Regions from separate parts of the Acetatifactor aquisgranensis genome, predicted to be linked through region 1. Evidence: predicted binding sites of a transcription regulator. Region 1 holds the regulator's gene; the other holds the start of a gene.
What was found. The regulator HrcA, encoded in region 1, represses chaperone genes, less so after heat shock. The targets are predictions, from matches to a motif close to TGTTAGCACTCNNNNNNNNNGAGTGCTAACA.

Region 1 (4,403 bases):
TGTTCGACGTGGTCATCCAGCTGGGGGCAATCCTGGCGGTGGTGGTGCTGTTCTGGAAGCAGATATGGCCCTTTGCCCTGACGAAGAGGGAGCGGGAGGCACAGGGTGCCGCCGGGGTGATGTCTTATTTTAAGAAAGATATCTGGATTCTGTGGTTCAAGATTCTGGTGTCCTGTGTGCCGGCGGCGGTCATCGGCATCCTGTTCGACGACGTGTTCGACGAACTGTTCTACAACCCTGCCAGCGTGGCGATCGCGCTGATCGTATTCGGCGTGGCGTTCATTGTGGTGGAGAACTGGAACAGGGGCAGAAAGCCCAGGATACGCAGGCTCTCCCAGATTACCTATCAGACCGCGTTCCTGATAGGGGTGTTCCAGCTGATCGCCGCCGTCTTTCCCGGCACTTCCCGGTCCGGGGCCACGATCGTGGGCGCTCTGCTCATCGGCGTGTCCAGGACGGTGGCGGCTGAGTACACGTTCTTCCTGGCCATCCCGGTGATGTTCGGGGCCAGCCTCTTAAAGGTGGTGAAATTCGGCTTTGCGTTCACCTCCATGGAACTGACGCTGCTGGGGGTGGGGACGGTGGTGTCTTTCATCGTGTCCCTGTTCGTGCTCCGTTTCCTTATGGGATACATCAAAAAGCACAATTTCAAGATTTTCGGCTGGTACCGCATTCTGCTGGGAATCATAGTGCTCTTGTACTTTGGTTTCAAAATTTCCTGAATTTTGTGCCGTTATCCATAATAACAGCCTGCTTTTTCCGTATCCTGCGCTTTTTTTCAAATTTATCCGGCGAAGACCACATGAGTTTGGTCAAAATGCTTGTCTAAATTCTGCTACAGGGCTGTTTTCTACATTATATAAATAAGAGAGAATATGCCCGCAGCCCCGGAAATCAAGGGCGCATCTGATCGGTATTACATGAAAATGTTGACATTTTTGCTAAAAGGGAATACAATAATCAAGGCAGGCAGGGAAAAAGAATGCCGTGCCTGCTGGTGGCAGATACATGGCAAAGAAGACAAGAGAAAGGAAGTAGGCAATTATGGCAGGAAGAAAATCCACGAAACCTGCGGCAAAGGCGACAGAAACGGCAAAGGTAGAAGCTATTGAACCCAAGGCAGAAGAGATAAAGACAGAAGTGATAGCGGAGCCCAAAGAGGCCAAAAAGGCCCCTGCAAAGAAGACTGCGGCAGAAACCGCGAAGGCGGCAAAGACGGAAGAGACCAAGGCGGAGGCGTCCAAGGCAAAGAAAGCCCCTGCCAAGGCAGCGGCGAAGAAGAATGTGGAGACAGTTCTGCACATTCAGTACGGCGGAAAAGCCTACGCGCAGGAGGATTTGGTGAATATCGCCAAGGATGTATGGAAATATGACCTGAAGCGCAAGGCCGGCGACCTGGAGAGCATAGAGCTCTATGTGAAGCCTGAGGAGAACAAGGTGTACTATGTGATGAATGGAGAGAGCGGAAGCTTTTCCATTTAATGCCTGTTGTCAAGACGGCTTGTACAAAGGGCGGCATCTGGACCTGTATCGATTGCAGGGGCAGGTGCCGTTTTTGTATTTAGATTTTTTTTAGAATTATTTTTCAGGAAATCGGTTGACAATGTATAGGGTAAGTGATATTTTATGGTTAGTAGATGTTAGCACTCCTCCTAAATGAGTGCTAATAATGAAAAAGGGAGGCGGCCTGGATGGAGCTGGATGAGAGAAAAACGAAAATCCTGCAGGCAGTCATCCGCAATTATCTGGAGACAGGTGAGCCGGTTGGCAGCAGAACCATTTCCAAGTATACCGACCTGAACTTAAGTTCCGCGACCATCCGCAATGAGATGGCCGACCTGGAGGAAATGGGGTATATCTTTCAGCCGCACACTTCCGCAGGCAGGATTCCCTCCGATAAGGGATACCGTTTCTACGTAGACACCATGATGGCCCAGAAAGAGCGGGAGGTGGTGGAGATGAGGGATATGCTGGTGGAGCGCCAGGACAAGATGGAGACGCTTTTAAAGCAGATGGCCAGGGTGCTGGCCCAGAATACCCGGTACGCCACCATGATATCCGCGCCCCAGACCAAGCGCAGCAAGCTGAAATTCATTCAGCTTTCCCGTGTGGACGCGGGGCAGCTTTTAGCAGTCATCGTGGTGGAGGGAAATGTAATCAAGAACAATATCCTGTCCGTGCAGGAGGAGCTGGACGACGAGACGCTGCTGAAGCTGAATATCCTGCTGAACACTTATCTGAACGGCCTGTCCATCGATGAGATCAATCTGGCCATGATAGCTGTCATGAAGCAGCAGGCGGGTATCCACAGCGCCATTGTCAGCGAGGTCATCGACGCGGTGGCGGAGGCAATCAGGGCGGAGGAGGACCTGGAGATTTATACCAGCGGGACCAATAATATCTTCCGGTATCCGGAGCTGGCAGACCAGCAGAAAGCCAGCGAGCTGATTAACACCTTTGAAGAGAAGCAGCTTCTGGGAGAGCTCCTGAAGGAGCCGCACACCCAGAGCGAAGAGACCGGCATCCAGGTATACATCGGCGCGGAGACGCAGGTGCAGAGCATGAAAGACTGCAGCGTGGTCACGGCCACCTATGAATTAGGCGGCGGCATGAAAGGGACCATCGGTATCGTGGGACCTAAGAGAATGGATTACGACAAGGTCGTAGGCACTCTGAGAGCCATACAGACCCAGCTGGATGAGCTGTATGGACCGGAAGAGGGAGCCGACAGAAATAAAACGAATGGAGGTTGACAATCGGGGATATGGCAGAGCAGGAACGTGACATGGAAATAGAAAAGGAACAGGAAGCCCCCGGGACAGAAGACGGGGAGGATGAGGGCTGCGAGGCACAGGAGCCCGAAAAAGGGGCCGAAGAGGACGTTCGGACGGACAACGCCGAGGAAGAAACGGAGCCTGCACCCCCGGAGGGAGAGGACCCGAAGACCTGGGCGGAGAAGCGGGCCGCCAAGAAGCAGGCGAAGCTGGACAAGAAAGCCCAGGGATACAAGGACCAGATCGACCAGCTGGAGGATAAGGTAAAGCGGCAGCTGGCAGAGTTCGAGAATTTCCGTAACCGCACGGAGAAAGAGAAGCACGCCATGTTCGAGACCGGCGCGAAGAGTGTCATTGAGAAGATGCTGCCGGTGGTGGACAATTTCGAGAGAGGGCTGGCTACGGTGCCCGAGGATAAGAAAGAGGATCCTTTCGTGGACGGTATGAACCGGATTTACAGGCAGCTGATGACAGAGCTTGAAAATATCGGTGTGAAGTCCATCGAGGCGGTGGGGCAGGAGTTCGACCCGAACCTCCACAACGCGGTGATGCAGGTGGAGAGCGAGGAGTACGAATCCGGCACGGTAGCCCAGGAGCTGCAGAAAGGATACACATATCGGGACAGCGTAGTACGCCATTCCATGGTGGCAGTAGTAGTGTGAGAAGATTTCATCATTTCAGAGATAGACAGAATAAATTCAGGAGGATATAAAAATGAGCAAGATCATCGGTATTGACTTAGGTACGACAAACAGCTGTGTGGCAGTTATGGAGGGCGGAAAGCCCACCGTTATAGCCAATGCAGAGGGAGCAAGGACCACCCCCTCCGTAGTGGCGTTCACGAAGACCGGCGAGAGGCTGGTGGGCGAGCCTGCAAAGCGTCAGGCGGTCACCAATGCGGAGAAGACAATCGCATCCATTAAGAGAGATATGGGTACTGACAACGGCCGCTCCATCGACGGCAAGAAATATTCCCCTCAGCAGATTTCCGCCATGATTCTGCAGAAGCTGAAGGCGGACGCCGAGAGCTATCTGGGAGAGAAAGTGGCAGAGGCGGTCATTACGGTTCCGGCGTATTTCAATGACGCCCAGCGCCAGGCCACCAAGGATGCGGGCAAAATCGCGGGCCTGGACGTAAAGCGTATCATCAACGAGCCCACGGCGGCTGCGCTGGCTTACGGCCTTGACAATGAGAAAGAGCAGAAAATCATGGTGTACGACCTGGGCGGCGGTACGTTCGACGTGTCCATCATTGAAATCGGCGACGGCGTCATCGAGGTTCTGGCCACCAACGGCGATACCCGCCTGGGGGGCGATGATTTCGACAATAAGATTATCCAGTGGATGCTGTCCGAGTTCAAGAAAGCGGAGGGCGTAGACCTGGCCAATGATAAGATGGCTATGCAGAGGCTGAAAGAGGCGGCGGAGAAAGCGAAGAAAGAGCTTTCCAGCGCCATGACCACCAACATCAACCTGCCGTTCATCACGGCTACCGCGGAGGGACCCAAGCATTTCGACATGAACTTAAGCCGCGCTCAGTTCGACGAGCTGACCCATGACCTGGTGGAGAAGACCACCATTCCCGTGCAAAACGCCATGAAAGACGCAGGGCTCACCAATGCGGACTTA
Region 2 (4,403 bases), on a different contig from region 1:
CTCGAAACAGCCAACGGAATTGTTGGCTGTTTCGGTGTCACACTTTACATCACCTATTCTATGCTTCTGTCTCTTCCGGCTATGTACCACACTTTCCTCTTCTCGCCTCCAGACAGGCATCGCCCGATGCTTCAGGGCAAGATACAGCAACTCGTCAATCTCAATGCTCTCAGGAGCGCAATAGTCCTCCAAATAGCCCCTGCCTTCTTCCCTGCTTTGCTTCCCGGACGAATCTTCTTTCAGCCATTTGGCCTTTTCCTGCCCGCAAACAGGCAGCAGAAAAGTCAATAAATCACCCTAAAAAAACGGGCATGCACCCCACGGCACATGCCCATTCTGCTATTTCCGGCCATCCAAAGACCGGGATGCCTTTATGAACGTCTATCTGCACTCATATTCCATTGAATCAGTAACTCCGAATCCGGTCAATTATTTTGTAAACACCATCATGATTTCATTGCTCCTGGCGATGAACTTGGTCATGGCCTCGGGAGACAGCGGGGCCTGCTGGATTTTCGCCAGGTCATAGAGCTGCTCGCAGATCATCCCCACGTTCTCGCCCTCCTGGTTGGCGTTCACATACTGCACCAGCGGATGGTTCGCGTTGAGGATAAGGGTCTCGCCCTCGCCGCCGAAGCCGCCCATATCCATGCCGGGCATGGAATACATCTTCATCATGTCCTGCATGCGCCTGCTCTCCTCAGACAGAGTCAGCACGGAGGAAATCTTCTCATCCTTGAGCTTCTCCACCTTGACTGCAAGTTTGTCATTCTCCAGCACTTTCTTCATAATCTCGCCCAGGGCCTTCGCTTCTTCCTCCAGCTCCTTGGCCGCTTCCTCATCGGTCTCGTCCTTCAGCGCGTCCGTCACGTCCGCGTCGATTCTCTGGAACTTCACGCCCTCGTTCTTGGACTCCAGCTGCTGGATGAAAGGCTGGTCGATGTTGTGGGTCAGGATGACGGCGTCCATGCCGTTGTCCCTGAACATCTTGATATACTGGCCCTGCTGCTGCTCGTCGGTGACATAGTAGATGGTCTTTTCTTTCTTTTCCTCAGTCTCTTCGCCGTCTTTCGCCCCGGAATCCGCCCCGTCAGCGACGACTTCGGCCTCCACTTTCTCGCCGTTCTCGTCCACCGCGCTGCCGCCGTTTTCTGCCGCGTCATTCTCCGCGCCGTCTCCGTTCTCGCCATCGCCCGTGTCGATAGGCTTCACTTCCAGGCACTCAGGCAGAGTCAGGTATTTGCCGTCCAGGTTCTTGAACAGGATATAATCGTTCATCCTCTCGCAGAACTTGTCATCCTTCAGGCAGCCGAACTTGATGAAAGGACTGATGTCGTCCCAGTATTTGTCATACTCTTCTTTCTCCGTCTTGCACATGCCGGACAGTTTGTCCGCCACCTTCTTGGAGATGTACTCGGAAATCTTCTTCACGAAGCCGTCGTTCTGCAGAGCGCTCCTGGACACGTTCAGGGGCAGGTCAGGGCAGTCGATGACGCCCTTCAGCAGCATCAGGAACTCCGGGATGACCTCCTTGATGTTGTCCGCAATGAAGACCTGGTTGTTGTACAGCTTGATAGTACCCTCGATGGACTCGTACTCCATGTTGATCTTCGGGAAGTACAGGATGCCTTTCAGGTTAAAAGGATAGTCCATGTTCAGGTGAATCCAGAACAGGGGTTCTTTATAATCATGGAACACCTTGCGGTAGAACTCCAGGTATTCCTCCTTAGTGCAGTCGTTGGCATGTTTCGCCCACAGGGGCGTAGTCTCATTCAGGAGCTCCGGACGCTTCCTGATTTTCAGCTTGACAGGCTCCTCTTCCGGTTCCTCCTGGTCCCCTTCTGCCGCGTCGTCGGATTCCGCCTCTCCGGCATCCTCCTTTTTCTCCTGCTTCTCTTTCTTCTCGGGCTGAATCACCTCCAGGACCTCATCGTCCTCGCGCTTCTCGTCCTCCTTGATAATCTGGGTCTCTGTGGTATCTGCCTTGGAGAGGTAGATTTCCGTGGGCATGAAAGAGCAGTACTTCTTCAGCACCTCACGGGCCTTGTACTCATTGCAGAACTCCAGACAGTCCTCATTGAGGAACAAAGTGATAGTCGTACCTACCTCAGTCCTGCCTCCCTCCTCCATGGAGAACTCGGTGCCGCCGTCGCACTCCCAGTGCACGGGCTTTGCCCCCTCCTGGTAAGACAGGGTGTCAATATGCACCTCGTCCGCCACCATGAAAGCGGAATAGAAACCCAGTCCGAAATGGCCGATAATCTGGTCTGCATTGCTCTTGTCCTTATATTTCTCTATGAAATCAGAAGCCCCGGAGAACGCAATCTGATTGATGTACTCCTCCACCTCGTCCGCGGTCATGCCCAGGCCATTGTCGGTGAACGTCAGAGTCTTCTTCTCCGGATTGACAATGACGTCTATCCTTGCCTTATAGCCATCAGGCAGAGCGTACTCTCCCATCATGTCCAGCTTCTTCAATTTCGTCACGGCGTCGCAGCCGTTGGAAATCAGCTCTCTGTAAAAGATGTCGTGGTCGTTATACAGCCACTTTTTGATAATCGGAAAAATGTTTTCACTGTTGATTGATAAATTACCGCTTTTTGCTGCCATTTTACAACATCCCTTTCTTCATTCTTCTGAATATTTTAGCGAACTTATACTGCTTAACGATTTCACTTGCCATGAAACCAGACTGCATAACGCTGACTGGTTCGATCGCATGATTACATTAGGCAGTATTCAGCGTTATGAAATATAAATCCTGGAAAATAGTTTAAGACCATGGCACAAAAAAGTCAAGGTAAAATTAGCACTCATTTTAAACGAGTGCTAATAATATGCCGGAAATGCTTGAAAACACTGGATTTCCAGCTTTCTAAAATTTTTCTAAACTACCGGAAAACAGCATTGCAAGCCTCCGGGAAACGGCTTTCCATCTCTGAGAACTCACTGCGGGAAATACTTGGCGTAGACATCAAAAAAGCTCTTTGTCTCCACGGCTTCGTCATGGAGCAGGGCGACCTCATCCCATACCTTCTCATTCAGCTGCCGCGCCAATGTCTCCACAAAAGCGTCATACTCCTGCCCGAAAACCTCCCTGCGCCGCTCTTCCACGATCTGCTGCTTGTTCAGGTCCGTCTGCTCCCTGTCAAAGGTGCTGAGGCATTTGATGATATGATATCCCGCCTCCGTCTCCACTACCTCGCTGACCTCCCCGGTCTCCAGGGAGAACGCCGCCTCCTCAAAAGCAAGGTCCATCTCCCCTTTTCCGAACGAGTAGCTGATTGTAGTATCCTCGCTGTAGCGGGTGGCCAGATCCACAAAATCCGCCTCGTCCTCCGCCGCCTCCCTGCGTATCTCACAGGCATTCCGGTAAATCTCCTGTTTCCGCTCCCGGGAATAGTCCACCCTGTTCCCTGCCCCGTCCTCCGTTGAGGTGCGCAGCAGGATATGCTGCACCGTGATGGTGCGGGCCTCGTCATCGCTGATTTCCGGGGTCACATCCTGTATGATATAACGGTAAACTTTATCCGCCAGGGCATATTCTTCATAGAGCTGCTCTATAGTCTTCTGCTCCACGCCCATCAATTCCGCCTCCCGCTCATTCAGGGATGCGAAATATTCGGCTGCCGCCTGCTCCACCCTGCCGCTTTCCGCCTCATCCAGGGCAACCTCCCTGTCCTGGGCCAGCAGATACATGGTCTTAATCTGCGCGATTTTGGCCAGCACGGTATCTTTCACATTCTCTTCCAGCGTGACCCCCTCCACGGAAATGTTCCACACTTCCGCGCCGTAGACGCTCTCGTATTGATTCTGGGTATTGGTCAGATATACCATCATCTCCGGCACAGTGCAGACACCGTTTCCGATGCGGAATACCTCGTCCGGGCCCAAGCCTGTGGTGAACACCACCTTTGCGCTGTTCTCATCCCCGCAGGCAGATAATGGCGCCAAGGCCAGAAGCGTACAACACAGCAGCGCGGCCGCCCGTCTGCGCAATCTGCCGCCAAGCCTCTGCCGCCCCTGCCTGCCATCCCCTGCCGGATGTCTGTCTGCTACATTCATTTGCATCATCCTTATTCAGTAAATCTTCCGTGACACCAACCTCTTTACAGAAAATCTAAAAAAGCCGCCCGGACTCCCGCATAAGACACTGTTCGGACAGCTACAGATAAATCTGCCCATACCCCGCGCAAGCCCCCTGCACAGAACAGGGAAACCCCTTATGGAGTATGGGCTATCTCATCATTGTCTATTCGATTACATGAATCCAGCCCTTGGGAGCCTCGATTCTGCCCATCTGGATACCTGTCAGCGTATCATACAGCTTCCTGGTCACAGGTCCCATTTCCGTCATGCCGCTGGGGAAACAGATTTCCCTGCCGTGGTCCACAACCTTGCCC

Region 2: the regulator HrcA is predicted to act here: its motif matches at 2,805-2,835, upstream of htpG (molecular chaperone HtpG).

The regions. Positions count from the first base shown of each region.
Region 1 is NZ_CALPDH010000004.1:197,915-202,317, forward strand. It holds gene NFS35_RS05310 (undecaprenyl-diphosphate phosphatase) at 1-722, shown strand, start outside; gene NFS35_RS05315 (DUF6465 family protein) at 1,045-1,482, shown strand; gene hrcA (heat-inducible transcriptional repressor HrcA) at 1,692-2,753, shown strand; gene grpE (nucleotide exchange factor GrpE) at 2,786-3,436, shown strand; gene dnaK (molecular chaperone DnaK) at 3,489-4,403, shown strand, end outside.
Region 2 is NZ_CALPDH010000002.1:41,159-45,561, reverse strand. It holds gene htpG (molecular chaperone HtpG) at 430-2,610, opposite strand; gene NFS35_RS01920 (peptidylprolyl isomerase) at 2,947-4,065, opposite strand; gene NFS35_RS01915 (branched-chain amino acid aminotransferase) at 4,253-4,403, opposite strand, start outside.